Regions from separate parts of the Psychrobacillus sp. FSL K6-4046 genome, predicted to be linked through region 3. Evidence: a T-box and tRNA genes for the amino acid it is inferred to sense, from the RefSeq annotation. Region 3 holds a T-box; the other regions hold tRNA genes.
The links. A T-box is a leader RNA that pairs with one kind of tRNA and senses whether it is charged. The one in region 3 lies ahead of argS (arginine--tRNA ligase), so its partner is inferred to be a tRNA-Arg.
Positions count from the first base shown of each region.

Region 1 (4,753 bases), 150 kb from region 3:
TTAACAAATACTTTGGGACCTTAGCTGGTGGTCTGGGCTGTTTCCCTCTTGACTACGGATCTTATCACTCGCAGTCTGACTCCCAAACATAAATCATTGGCATTCGGAGTTTGTCTGAATTCGGTAACCCGGGATGGGCCCCTAGTCCAAACAGTGCTCTACCTCCAAGATTCTAACGTTTGAGGCTAGCCCTAAAGCTATTTCGGAGAGAACCAGCTATCTCCAGGTTCGATTGGAATTTCTCCGCTACCCACACCTCATCCCCGCACTTTTCAACGTGCGTGGGTTCGGACCTCCAGTAAGTGTTACCTCACCTTCATCCTGGACATGGGTAGATCACCTGGTTTCGGGTCTACGACCACATACTCATTCGCCCTATTCAGACTCGCTTTCGCTGCGGCTCCGTCTTCTCAACTTAACCTCGCATGTAATCGTAACTCGCCGGTTCATTCTACAAAAGGCACGCCATCACCCGTTAACGGGCTTTGACTATTTGTAGGCACACGGTTTCAGGGTCTATTTCACTCCCCTTCCGGGGTGCTTTTCACCTTTCCCTCACGGTACTGGTTCACTATCGGTCACTAGGTAGTATTTAGCCTTGGGAGATGGTCCTCCCGGATTCCGACGGAATTTCACGTGTTCCGCCGTACTCAGGATACACTCTGGAGGGAATGAACTTTTGACTACGGGGCTTTTACCCTATCCTGCGGACCTTTCCAGGTCGCTTCGTCTAGCTCATTCTTTTGTAACTCCGTATAGAGTGTCCTACAACCCCAAGAGGCAAGCCTCTTGGTTTGGGCTCTTCCCGTTTCGCTCGCCGCTACTCAGGGAATCGAATTTTCTTTCTCTTCCTCCAGGTACTTAGATGTTTCAGTTCCCTGGGTGTGTCTCAGATGCGCTATGTATTCACGCAAATGTACTGCCCCATTACGGGCAGTGGGTTTCCCCATTCGGAAATCTTCGGATCGAAGCTCACTTACAGCTCCCCGAAGCATATCGGTGTTAGTGCCGTCCTTCATCGACTCCTAGTGCCAAGGCATCCACCGTGCGCCCTTATTAACTTAACCTAAAAGTTAAAAGTACTACACTTGCAATCACGTAAGTGATCACAATTTGAATATCTTGCGTTTGTTTCTTTTTTTGATGTCGTTTTATCCAGTTTTCAAAGAACAAAGCTTGTTCCTTTGCGACGAGTAATCGCAGGAGCAAGTTAAAAAGCTTTAAATGCTCATATAGAATGAACATTCAAAACTGAACTGCAAAACGTTAAGATACAGATAAAGATCTGTATTCCGAATATATCCTTAGAAAGGAGGTGATCCAGCCGCACCTTCCGATACGGCTACCTTGTTACGACTTCACCCCAATCATCTGTCCCACCTTCGGCGGCTGGCTCCCAAAAGGGTTACCCCACCGACTTCGGGTGTTACAAACTCTCGTGGTGTGACGGGCGGTGTGTACAAGGCCCGGGAACGTATTCACCGTGGCATGCTGATCCACGATTACTAGCGATTCCGGCTTCATGTAGGCGAGTTGCAGCCTACAATCCGAACTGAGAACGGTTTTATGGGATTTGCTCACCCTCGCGGGGTTGCGACCCTCTGTACCGTCCATTGTAGCACGTGTGTAGCCCAGGTCATAAGGGGCATGATGATTTGACGTCATCCCCACCTTCCTCCGGTTTATCACCGGCAGTCACCTTAGAGTGCCCAACTGAATGCTGGCAACTAAGATCAAGGGTTGCGCTCGTTGCGGGACTTAACCCAACATCTCACGACACGAGCTGACGACAACCATGCACCACCTGTCACCGCTGTCCCCGAAGGGAAAAGCCTATCTCTAGGCCGGTCAGCGGGATGTCAAGACCTGGTAAGGTTCTTCGCGTTGCTTCGAATTAAACCACATGCTCCACCGCTTGTGCGGGCCCCCGTCAATTCCTTTGAGTTTCAGTCTTGCGACCGTACTCCCCAGGCGGAGTGCTTAATGCGTTAGCTGCAGCACTAAGGGGCGGAAACCCCCTAACACTTAGCACTCATCGTTTACGGCGTGGACTACCAGGGTATCTAATCCTGTTTGCTCCCCACGCTTTCGCGCCTCAGCGTCAGTTACAGACCAGAAAGCCGCCTTCGCCACTGGTGTTCCTCCAAATCTCTACGCATTTCACCGCTACACTTGGAATTCCGCTTTCCTCTTCTGTACTCAAGTCCCCCAGTTTCCAATGACCCTCCACGGTTGAGCCGTGGGCTTTCACATCAGACTTAAAGGACCGCCTGCGCGCGCTTTACGCCCAATAATTCCGGACAACGCTTGCCACCTACGTATTACCGCGGCTGCTGGCACGTAGTTAGCCGTGGCTTTCTAATGAGGTACCGTCAAGGTACGAGCAGTTACTCTCGTACTTGTTCTTCCCTCACAACAGAGTTTTACGATCCGAAAACCTTCTTCACTCACGCGGCGTTGCTCCATCAGACTTTCGTCCATTGTGGAAGATTCCCTACTGCTGCCTCCCGTAGGAGTCTGGGCCGTGTCTCAGTCCCAGTGTGGCCGATCACCCTCTCAGGTCGGCTACGCATCGTCGCCTTGGTGAGCCGTTACCTCACCAACTAGCTAATGCGCCGCGGGCCCATCCTGTAGTGACAGCCGAAACCGTCTTTTAACATTTCCTCATGTGAGGTAATGGATTATTCGGTATTAGCCCCGGTTTCCCGGAGTTATCCCAATCTACAGGGCAGGTTGCCCACGTGTTACTCACCCGTCCGCCGCTAAATCAGAAGAAGCAAGCTTCTTCATCATCCGCTCGACTTGCATGTATTAGGCACGCCGCCAGCGTTCGTCCTGAGCCAGGATCAAACTCTCCATAATAGAGAACTTAAAAAGCTCATTTTGTTTTGCTGGCATCATCATTAAATGATGTCAAAAATTGTTTTGCGTCAATCAAACCGAAGCTTGTTGATGCTGTATGTCTTAACGTTTTGCATGTTCAGTTTTCAATGTTCATGTATTACTTTAGTATAATTGGAGCGGGTGAAGAGAATCGAACTCTCATCATCAGCTTGGAAGGCTGAGGTTTTACCACTAAACTACACCCGCATATATAATATATTAAATAATTGTTTGTTTGGCGCGCCCGGCAGGAGTCGAACCCACAACCTTCTGATCCGTAGTCAGACGCTCTATCCAATTGAGCTACGGGCGCTTAGTAAGAGACAATGCTTGGTGCGGCCGAGAGGACTTGAACCTCCACGGGGTTAACCCCCACTAGGCCCTCAACCTAGCGCGTCTGCCGTTCCGCCACGACCGCGTAGTTATAAAATGGGAAGATGTTTATTATAACTTACTCTCATGAGCTTGTCAACAATTATTGTAATATGATGAGCCATGAAGGACTCGAACCTTCGACCCTCTGATTAAAAGTCAGATGCTCTACCAACTGAGCTAATGGCTCACGAAACGAAATGGCTGGGGTACCTGGATTCGAACCAGGGCATGACGGAATCAAAATCCGTTGCCTTACCGCTTGGCTATACCCCAACATGGCGATCCCGACCGGGATCGAACCGGCGATCTCCTGCGTGACAGGCAGGCATGTTAACCGCTACACCACGGGACCTATGTATCTTTAATTCAATTAAATGGTGACCCCTACGGGATTCGAACCCGTGTTACCGCCGTGAAAGGGCGGTGTCTTAACCGCTTGACCAAGGGGCCATTTAAAGATGGCTCCGAAGGTAGGACTCGAACCTACGACCGATCGGTTAACAGCCGATTGCTCTACCACTGAGCTACTTCGGAATAATTTATGTCGTTTTGTTCTACTCGACTTTTTCTATTATAGAGAGGGTTTGGACAAACGTCAACACTTTTCATCAAATTTCTTTCATTTTTTTAAAAGAACTTAAATGCAGGTCCCCAAAACACTTGCCACACTTGAATTTCTGCGTATTTACTCGAATTTTCCGTCTATATAACAAACCACATTTTGCGCACTCATACACATACAGTTTAGTACGTTTTTGACTTTTAGGTGCTACGAGTGTAGAGCAAAATCTAGGTGAATCTGTCTGTTTTAGAAGCTGACGAAAATCTGCATCTCTATGTTTATACCCTTTCCCTTCTATATGTAAGTGATAATGACAAAGCTCATGCTTAATAACTCCAATCAACTCATTCATTCCATGTTTCTCTAACACTAGAGGATTTATTTCAATCATATGTGTTCTTAACATATACCTTCCGCCGGTACTGCGCAGTCTTTTATTGAAATAAGCTTTATGGTGAAACTTCCTTTTAAAAATCTGCATTGATATGCTACTTACTAATTCACTCAATTGTTCATCTGTCACTATACTCTCTCCTAGATAAAAGAGCTTGTCCACTGATGTTCATCAATGGACAACTCTGGTTATTATTAGACTTGTTGTTCAGGTGGAAGCATCGTTAATGCAATTCTTCCTTTGTTGGCATCGAACTGCTCTACCCATACAGTAACGATATCCCCAAGGGAGACTACATCTAAAGGATGCTTTACAAATCCTTTTTTAAGCTTGGAGATGTGTACAAGTCCATCTTGTTTAACACCTATATCTACAAAGGCGCCGAAGTCGACTACATTTCGAACTGTACCTTGAAGCTCCATTCCTGCTTTTAGATCCTCTAACTTTAGTACATCTTTTTTAAGTAATGGCTGCGGGAAAGCTTCACGTGGATCTCGTGCTGGCTTAATCAATGCATCCAAAATATCCTTTAGCGTAAT
Region 1 is NZ_CP152020.1:3,417,029-3,421,781, forward strand. It holds rRNA gene MKY09_RS16755 (23S ribosomal RNA) at 1-1,067, opposite strand, end outside; rRNA gene MKY09_RS16760 (16S ribosomal RNA) at 1,309-2,862, opposite strand; tRNA gene MKY09_RS16765 (tRNA-Gly) at 3,017-3,090, opposite strand; tRNA gene MKY09_RS16770 (tRNA-Arg) at 3,120-3,196, opposite strand; tRNA gene MKY09_RS16775 (tRNA-Leu) at 3,215-3,301, opposite strand; tRNA gene MKY09_RS16780 (tRNA-Lys) at 3,373-3,445, opposite strand; tRNA gene MKY09_RS16785 (tRNA-Gln) at 3,457-3,531, opposite strand; tRNA gene MKY09_RS16790 (tRNA-Asp) at 3,535-3,610, opposite strand; tRNA gene MKY09_RS16795 (tRNA-Glu) at 3,634-3,708, opposite strand; tRNA gene MKY09_RS16800 (tRNA-Asn) at 3,718-3,792, opposite strand; gene MKY09_RS16805 (SprT family protein) at 3,867-4,343, opposite strand; gene MKY09_RS16810 (Tex family protein) at 4,409-4,753, opposite strand, start outside.
Region 1: it encodes a tRNA-Arg, which carries the amino acid that the T-box ahead of argS (arginine--tRNA ligase) is inferred to sense. The anticodon was not compared.

Region 2 (4,753 bases), 420 kb from region 3:
ACATCCTTTTCCACTTAACAAATACTTTGGGACCTTAGCTGGTGGTCTGGGCTGTTTCCCTCTTGACTACGGATCTTATCACTCGCAGTCTGACTCCCAAACATAAATCATTGGCATTCGGAGTTTGTCTGAATTCGGTAACCCGGGATGGGCCCCTAGTCCAAACAGTGCTCTACCTCCAAGATTCTAACGTTTGAGGCTAGCCCTAAAGCTATTTCGGAGAGAACCAGCTATCTCCAGGTTCGATTGGAATTTCTCCGCTACCCACACCTCATCCCCGCACTTTTCAACGTGCGTGGGTTCGGACCTCCAGTAAGTGTTACCTCACCTTCATCCTGGACATGGGTAGATCACCTGGTTTCGGGTCTACGACCACATACTCATTCGCCCTATTCAGACTCGCTTTCGCTGCGGCTCCGTCTTCTCAACTTAACCTCGCATGTAATCGTAACTCGCCGGTTCATTCTACAAAAGGCACGCCATCACCCGTTAACGGGCTTTGACTATTTGTAGGCACACGGTTTCAGGGTCTATTTCACTCCCCTTCCGGGGTGCTTTTCACCTTTCCCTCACGGTACTGGTTCACTATCGGTCACTAGGTAGTATTTAGCCTTGGGAGATGGTCCTCCCGGATTCCGACGGAATTTCACGTGTTCCGCCGTACTCAGGATACACTCTGGAGGGAATGAACTTTTGACTACGGGGCTTTTACCCTATCCTGCGGACCTTTCCAGGTCGCTTCGTCTAGCTCATTCTTTTGTAACTCCGTATAGAGTGTCCTACAACCCCAAGAGGCAAGCCTCTTGGTTTGGGCTCTTCCCGTTTCGCTCGCCGCTACTCAGGGAATCGAATTTTCTTTCTCTTCCTCCAGGTACTTAGATGTTTCAGTTCCCTGGGTGTGTCTCAGATGCGCTATGTATTCACGCAAATGTACTGCCCCATTACGGGCAGTGGGTTTCCCCATTCGGAAATCTTCGGATCGAAGCTCACTTACAGCTCCCCGAAGCATATCGGTGTTAGTGCCGTCCTTCATCGACTCCTAGTGCCAAGGCATCCACCGTGCGCCCTTATTAACTTAACCTAAAAGTTAAAAGTACTACACTTGCAATCACGTAAGTGATCACAATTTGAATATCTTGCGTTTGTTTCTTTTTTTGATGTCGTTTTATCCAGTTTTCAAAGAACAAATTATTTCGTTGGTGGAGCCTAGCGGGATCGAACCGCTGACCTCCTGCGTGCAAGGCAGGCGCTCTCCCAGCTGAGCTAAGGCCCCGAAATAAAAAAAGGTATGGTGGGCCTAAATGGACTCGAACCATCGACCTCACGCTTATCAGGCGTGCGCTCTAACCAGCTGAGCTATAGGCCCTCTTTGAATTTCCATATCTATTAAAAATATTAATATACATGAACATTCAAAACTGAACTGCAAAACGTTAAGATACAGATAAAGATCTGTATTCCGAATATATCCTTAGAAAGGAGGTGATCCAGCCGCACCTTCCGATACGGCTACCTTGTTACGACTTCACCCCAATCATCTGTCCCACCTTCGGCGGCTGGCTCCCAAAAGGGTTACCCCACCGACTTCGGGTGTTACAAACTCTCGTGGTGTGACGGGCGGTGTGTACAAGGCCCGGGAACGTATTCACCGTGGCATGCTGATCCACGATTACTAGCGATTCCGGCTTCATGTAGGCGAGTTGCAGCCTACAATCCGAACTGAGAACGGTTTTATGGGATTTGCTCACCCTCGCGGGGTTGCGACCCTCTGTACCGTCCATTGTAGCACGTGTGTAGCCCAGGTCATAAGGGGCATGATGATTTGACGTCATCCCCACCTTCCTCCGGTTTATCACCGGCAGTCACCTTAGAGTGCCCAACTGAATGCTGGCAACTAAGATCAAGGGTTGCGCTCGTTGCGGGACTTAACCCAACATCTCACGACACGAGCTGACGACAACCATGCACCACCTGTCACCGCTGTCCCCGAAGGGAAAAGCCTATCTCTAGGCCGGTCAGCGGGATGTCAAGACCTGGTAAGGTTCTTCGCGTTGCTTCGAATTAAACCACATGCTCCACCGCTTGTGCGGGCCCCCGTCAATTCCTTTGAGTTTCAGTCTTGCGACCGTACTCCCCAGGCGGAGTGCTTAATGCGTTAGCTGCAGCACTAAGGGGCGGAAACCCCCTAACACTTAGCACTCATCGTTTACGGCGTGGACTACCAGGGTATCTAATCCTGTTTGCTCCCCACGCTTTCGCGCCTCAGCGTCAGTTACAGACCAGAAAGCCGCCTTCGCCACTGGTGTTCCTCCAAATCTCTACGCATTTCACCGCTACACTTGGAATTCCGCTTTCCTCTTCTGTACTCAAGTCCCCCAGTTTCCAATGACCCTCCACGGTTGAGCCGTGGGCTTTCACATCAGACTTAAAGGACCGCCTGCGCGCGCTTTACGCCCAATAATTCCGGACAACGCTTGCCACCTACGTATTACCGCGGCTGCTGGCACGTAGTTAGCCGTGGCTTTCTAATGAGGTACCGTCAAGGTACGAGCAGTTACTCTCGTACTTGTTCTTCCCTCACAACAGAGTTTTACGATCCGAAAACCTTCTTCACTCACGCGGCGTTGCTCCATCAGACTTTCGTCCATTGTGGAAGATTCCCTACTGCTGCCTCCCGTAGGAGTCTGGGCCGTGTCTCAGTCCCAGTGTGGCCGATCACCCTCTCAGGTCGGCTACGCATCGTCGCCTTGGTGAGCCGTTACCTCACCAACTAGCTAATGCGCCGCGGGCCCATCCTGTAGTGACAGCCGAAACCGTCTTTTAACATTTCCTCATGTGAGGTAATGGATTATTCGGTATTAGCCCCGGTTTCCCGGAGTTATCCCAATCTACAGGGCAGGTTGCCCACGTGTTACTCACCCGTCCGCCGCTAAATCAGAAGAAGCAAGCTTCTTCATCATCCGCTCGACTTGCATGTATTAGGCACGCCGCCAGCGTTCGTCCTGAGCCAGGATCAAACTCTCCATAATAGAGAACTTAAAAAGCTCATTTTGTTTTGCTGGCATCATCATTAAATGATGTCAAAAATTGTTTTGCGTCAATCAAGCCGAAGCTTGTTGATGCTGTATGTCTTAACGTTTTGCATGTTCAGTTTTCAATGTTCATGGTGGAGCCTAGCGGGATCGAACCGCTGACCTCCTGCGTGCAAGGCAGGCGCTCTCCCAGCTGAGCTAAGGCCCCGAAATAATAATAACTGGTCGGGAAGACAGGATTCGAACCTGCGACCCCTTGGTCCCAAACCAAGTGCTCTACCAAGCTGAGCTACTTCCCGTTATATGGCGCGCCCGGCAGGAGTCGAACCCACAACCTTCTGATCCGTAGTCAGACGCTCTATCCAATTGAGCTACGGGCGCTAATTATTCATAAAAGTGGTGCCGAGGACCGGAATCGAACCGGTACGGTAGTCACCTACCGCAGGATTTTAAGTCCTGTGCGTCTGCCAGTTCCGCCACCCCGGCACTTCAATGAATCTTTGGAGCGGAAGACGAGGTTCGAACTCGCGACCCCCACCTTGGCAAGGTGGTGTTCTACCACTGAACTACTTCCGCTCGGTTATTAAGTTAAGTGGTGCGGGTGAAGGGAGTCGAACCCCCACGCCTTGCGGCGCTAGATCCTAAGTCTAGTGCGTCTGCCAGTTCCGCCACACCCGCATATTTATTTCACAAAAGTGAATGAGCCATGAAGGACTCGAACCTTCGACCCTCTGATTAAAAGTCAGATGCTCTACCAACTGAGCTAATGGCTCGGAAAATGGTGCCGGAGAAAGGACTTGAACCCTCAACCTACTGATTACAAGTCAGTTGCTCTACCAGTTGAGCTACTCCGGCAGGAGTAAAATTATGGTGGAGGATGACGGGCTCGAACCGCCGACCCTCTGCTTGTAAGGCAGATGCTCTCCCAGCTGAGCTAATCCTCCTGGGTAATATTTTTTTATTGCAAGCCCAGCGACGTCCTACTCTTGCAGGGGGAGACCCCCAACTACCATCGGCGCTGAAGAGCTTAACTTCCGTGTTCGGTATGGGAACGGGTGTGACCTCTTCGCCATCATCACTAGACTTGAATAATAATTGAAAGACAAGTTTTATTATATCAACTATGTAGATTATTACAAGCTTTTTTTAAATAAAAATTTATTCTTTCAAAACTGAATAAACTGACATCTTAGAAACAAACAATTTGGTTAAGTCCTCGATCGATTAGTATTCGTCAGCTGCACGTGTCGCCACGCTTCCACCCCGAACCTATCTACCTCATCGTCTTTGAGGGATCTTACTTACTTGCGTAATGGGAAATCTCATCTTGAGGGGGGCTTCGTGCTTAGATGCTTTCAGCACTTATCCCGTCCACACATAGCTACCCAGCGATGCCCTTGGCAGAACAACTGGTACACCAGCGGTGTGTCCATCCCGGTCCTCTCGTACTAAGGACAGCTCCTCTCAAATTTCCTACGCCCACGACGGATAGGGACCGAACTGTCTCACGACGTTCTGAACCCAGCTCGCGTACCGCTTTAATGGGCGAACAGCCCAACCCTTGGGACCGACTACAGCCCCAGGATGCGATGAGCCGACATCGAGGTGCCAAACCTCCCCGTCGATGTGGACTCTTGGGGGAGATAAGCCTGTTATCCCCGGGGTAGCTTTTATCCGTTGAGCGATGGCCCTTCCATGCGGAACCACCGGATCACTAAGCC
Region 2 is NZ_CP152020.1:98,229-102,981, reverse strand. It holds rRNA gene MKY09_RS00540 (23S ribosomal RNA) at 1-1,081, opposite strand, end outside; tRNA gene MKY09_RS00535 (tRNA-Ala) at 1,198-1,273, opposite strand; tRNA gene MKY09_RS00530 (tRNA-Ile) at 1,290-1,366, opposite strand; rRNA gene MKY09_RS00525 (16S ribosomal RNA) at 1,476-3,029, opposite strand; tRNA gene MKY09_RS00520 (tRNA-Ala) at 3,165-3,240, opposite strand; tRNA gene MKY09_RS00515 (tRNA-Pro) at 3,255-3,331, opposite strand; tRNA gene MKY09_RS00510 (tRNA-Arg) at 3,337-3,413, opposite strand; tRNA gene MKY09_RS00505 (tRNA-Leu) at 3,430-3,518, opposite strand; tRNA gene MKY09_RS00500 (tRNA-Gly) at 3,534-3,608, opposite strand; tRNA gene MKY09_RS00495 (tRNA-Leu) at 3,626-3,710, opposite strand; tRNA gene MKY09_RS00490 (tRNA-Lys) at 3,733-3,805, opposite strand; tRNA gene MKY09_RS00485 (tRNA-Thr) at 3,812-3,887, opposite strand; tRNA gene MKY09_RS00480 (tRNA-Val) at 3,901-3,976, opposite strand; rRNA gene rrf (5S ribosomal RNA) at 4,000-4,115, opposite strand; rRNA gene MKY09_RS00470 (23S ribosomal RNA) at 4,237-4,753, opposite strand, start outside.
Region 2: it encodes a tRNA-Arg, which carries the amino acid that the T-box ahead of argS (arginine--tRNA ligase) is inferred to sense. The anticodon was not compared.

Region 3 (4,753 bases):
TAATAATTGCGCATGATTCCAAAAATGTAGGCTTTGCTAAAGTGGGAATTTTTAATGATCAGTTAACAAGTGAAGACAATCAGCTGAAGCTTAACATTACTAAGGACACGCTTGTGGTTAATAAGCATGGAGAGAGTATTATACAAAAGAATTTTGCAGGTCATGAGCTAATTGTTTTTTACACCTCCACAACTAGAAGTATTCCTGCACAAGCAATACCATCCAAAGTAGTGGTCTTGGATGATGAAGAGCAGAATGCCAGCAACTTTATCAAATTTACAGGAACCGTTAAGGAAGTTACTAAAGATAATAAAGAAGTGACCTTGACTGTAGAGTCAGACAATGACGAGAAATTGGTATCTATGTTTATATTGAACAAAGACGTTATAGCGCTTAACGATGCTTCAACCAAAGAAGTATCGATTGACTCGTTTCAAAAGGGAACTAAAGTGGATGCTTATTATGATAAAAATAAACCAATGATTCTGATCTATCCACCAAGAATCACACCAGATATAATAGTTGCTCATGGAAAAAAGGGTAGCTTAGTAAAGGTGTCAAAATTCAATGAGGATTTTGTGAGCTTAGACAGTGAGCTTCATCTTCAAATCACCGATCAAACCAAATTAATGGACGAAAAGGGTAAGAAAATTAAACAAAAGGATTTAAAGGGTAAGGAGTTAATCGTATTCTATAGCGCTCCTAAGGGAGAACAGAAGCTTATAACTCCTTCTAAAATTATCGCAATAGACTATGTTGAACCTGCTTTAAAGGAGCTCAATCTTCTAATAGAAGATAACCATTTTATCCACAATGGGGTTAAAATGATTCCTTTACGCCAAGTGGCTCAATACTTAGGATATGAGGTCATATCCCATCCAAAACGAAATAGTATGTATTTAAAGCTTGGTAACGGTTCTTTTACCATAACACGTGGTGAGCTGAAATATGGATATAATAAAAGTATAAGGGAATTCCAAGAGGCTCCTGTTTTGCACAACAAGCAAACCTATGTGTCTGAGGATATTTTAGAGTTATTGATACCTGAGTCGTGAACGAAAGCCATCCCTGCTTTTAGAGAGGGATGGCTTTTGTTTAGATAAAAATATAGAGGATGGAGAAAAAGTAAATGAATATACATAAAATAGATAGCAATTATCCAATGGAATTATTGCTATTAGCTGATCCCTCAGAGGAATTGGTGGAAGCCTATTTAGATAGAGGGCAATGTTATATAGCGAAAGATAGCGACGAAACAATTGGAGTTTATGTATTGTTATCCGTGGATGACGATACTATAGAGCTCAAAAACATAGCTGTGCATGAGCGATATCAAGGAAGAGGTCTAGGAAAAGAATTGGTACTTCATGCGATTGAAAGATCCATGGAGCTTGGATATAAAATAATAGAGGTAGGTACGGGAAACTCTAGTTTAAACCAGCTTGCGCTCTATCAAAAGTGTGGTTTCCGAATCGTATCTGTGGATAGAGACTTCTTCACTATTCATTATTCGGAAAAAATTGTGGAAAACGGAATTCCGTGTGTGGATATGATACGACTAGAAAAAAGATTATCCACAGGAGGACTATAGAGATTAGAGTTTATATCTACACTCTAGATTTCAAACGGGAGTCATCGTCCCGTTTGAAATCGCATTAAGCTATGCGTTATGTAGAAGCTTTAACACTTTCTTTAACTCGGCAGCTTTAATTTGTCCGGGAGCGGAAGCAGAGAGAACGGAACCAAATGTAGCGGCTGAACCAAAAATCTCTCCAGCCATACGACTAACGATACCTGCCTTAGCCATAGACATCGTAATAATTGGACGGTCTGCATATGTAGAATACATTGTGTAGGTAGCATCCAAAAGGGTAAGAACGTCTGCGGGGCTACTAGGCATCACAGCTATTTTGGGGATATCTGCCCCTAGCTTTTGCATAGTTGTCATTCGTTCTATTATGACTTCTTTGGGAGGTGTTCCTTTAAAATCATGGCTTGACATTACAACAGAAATTTGAAAATCCTTAGCTAAAGCTACTAATTCCTCTACATCCTCCGAAAAAAGCTCTATATCCACTAAATCTATTTCTTTTGTTTGGATGACCTCACGCAAAAGCTGCTTATAATAGGTGCTCTCTATAACAGTAGAACCGCCCTCCTTATGACTTCTAAAGGTAAATAGAAGAGGAATTGGATACAAAAAATTGCGTATATAGGAAAGGGTATCCTTGACCACTTCTAGGTTTTCCACTCCTTGTAACAAATCTACTCTCCACTCCACTATATCTGGAGCGCTTTCTTTAACTAGTGGTAGCTCATTTAAAAGGAAATCTTTATCTTTTCCTATTAATGGAACAATGACCTTAGGAAGTCCTTCTCCAATGTGAATATCCCGAATAGAAATAATTTTCATAAATATCTCCCATCATGCAACGTTTTACGTTATATTAACATAAAACGTTTCAAAGGGGATGTAAAAATGAGATTTCAAATCTATGAAAGTGCAGAGAATTTTTACGAGAAGGCAATACCTTTTTTAAAGGAAAATGAGGACAAATTTAGCTTGTTTCTAGGGGTGCTAGAAAGAATACGAGTAGGTGGATATGAAAATCCGCTAATGGCGACTATTGAAGAAGATGGAGAGTTAATTGCTCTTTTTCAAATGACTCCACCACATCCTTTAAATATTATTTTTGTGGATCCAAATAAAATAGAGGCATCCACTGATTTAGGTATAGAAGAAATCATACAACGAGGTATACATATTGATTCTATAATAAGTGTGAAAGAGTGGGCTATGCATTTTGCAGAGAAATGGGAAGAAAAAACCGGTCAACCACACTCTCTATTAATGGACCAGGGGCTATACCGATTAGATCAAGTAGACGATACGTTAGAAGCAAGTCCTGGCTCTTGGAGGCTTGCTAATGACAAAGACGCTCCACTAATCGAATCATGGCTTAGCAAATTTGAAGAAGATACAGGACTTCCGAGAAGCGCAAAAGAAGATATAGCTCAAAGAGTGGAAACTATGTTAAATGCTCGTGAGGTTTTTCTTTGGGAGGATGAAGGGGAAATCGTGTCCATGATGAAGAAGGCGAGACCTTCCGCGCATGGGGTGACTGTTTCTATGGTGTTTACTCCTAAAGAGAAACGACGCAAAGGATATGCTAGAACGATGGTTGTAGCCTGCAGTAAGGAGCTTTTAAAGGAATATGATTTCTGTGTTTTATATACCGATATGCTAAACCCGACCTCCAATAAAATCTACCAAGAAATTGGTTATCAGAAGCTATTAGATTCGGTTCATTTACAGCTTGGCGAAACAAAATAGGGCGTACCTTTAAAAAAATAGCGACTCATATTGACTTTCATATTTTGTTCCTTTAAAATAAGTGAAAATTCATACACAATTCGATGATAAAGAGAGTATTTGAAGAGATAATGTTTAGCGAGTCAGGGGTGGTGAAAGCCTGATACAGGACTTTTCAGAGAAACGCACTTTGGAGAAGCTTTTTGAACTAAGAGTAGAAAAGACCGGGGAAGTCCTCGTTACTAACGTTAAAGCGGTCACAACGTGTGACAACTAGAGTGGTACCACGGGAATTTCAGCTCTCGTCTCTTCATAGAGGCGAGGGCTTTTTATATGGAAGAATTAAATGGGAGGATGACTGTACATGGAATTAGTAAAGCAAATTGCTGCTTTGATTGGTGCCCAACTAGAAGGACTAACAGTAGAGGAAATAGAAAAGCTTTTAGAAACGCCAAAGAACGTAGAACTAGGAGATGTAGCATTTCCTTGTTTTACGCTAGCAAAAATATATAAAAAATCTCCTCAGCTTATTGCCGCTGAATTGGCAAAGCAGCTCAAGGGAGTACTTATTATAAAGGCGGAGTCAGTAGGAGGATATGTGAACCTTTTTTATAATCAGCAAACAGTAGCTAAACTAGTATTAGAGGAAATACTTAAAGATCCAAATCATTACGGCCAGCTGCCAATGAAGAACGAGAAAATTACGATAGATTTCTCCTCACCGAATATCGCTAAGCCCTTTTCTATGGGACATCTACGTTCTACGGTAATAGGAAATGCACTAGCCAATATAGCAGAAAAGAACGGATACAAGACTATTCGTATTAACCATTTAGGAGACTGGGGAACCCAGTTTGGTAAGCTGATTGTTGCTTATAAGCTATGGGGGGATAAAGAAAAAATAGAAGCCTCTCCAATAGAGGAGCTATTGAAAATCTATGTGAAATTCCATGAGGAAGCAGTAAGCGACGAATCGCTGAATGATAAGGCGAGAGCTGCCTTCAAGCATTTGGAGCAGGGGGATGAGGAGGCTAGAGAACTTTGGAAATGGTTCAAGGAAGCCTCTCTTAAAGAATTTCAAGGTATTTATGAATTGTTAGGAATTCAATTTGATTCCCTGGATGGCGAGGCTTTTTATAACGATAAAATGGCAATAGTCGTTAAGGATCTAGAAGAGAGAGGTTTGCTAGTCGAGTCTAGCGGTGCATTAGTAGTGGAGCTCGAGGATATGCCGCCATGCTTGATTCAGAAAACGGATGGAGCAACTCTTTATGCTACGAGAGATTTATCGGCAGCCTTGTATCGCAAAAAAGAATATGATTTTGCAAAGTCATTTTATGTAGTGGGCAACGAGCAATCACTTCATTTTAAACAGTTGTTCAAAGTATTAGATAAGTTGGGATATGGTTGGGCAAAAGCATGTCAGCATGTCCCTTTTGG
Region 3 is NZ_CP152020.1:3,565,718-3,570,470, reverse strand. It holds gene MKY09_RS17540 (stalk domain-containing protein) at 1-1,055, shown strand, start outside; gene MKY09_RS17535 (GNAT family N-acetyltransferase) at 1,130-1,591, shown strand; gene aroD (type I 3-dehydroquinate dehydratase) at 1,661-2,413, opposite strand; gene MKY09_RS17525 (GNAT family N-acetyltransferase) at 2,480-3,334, shown strand; T-box leader at 3,409-3,626, shown strand; gene argS (arginine--tRNA ligase) at 3,678-4,753, shown strand, end outside.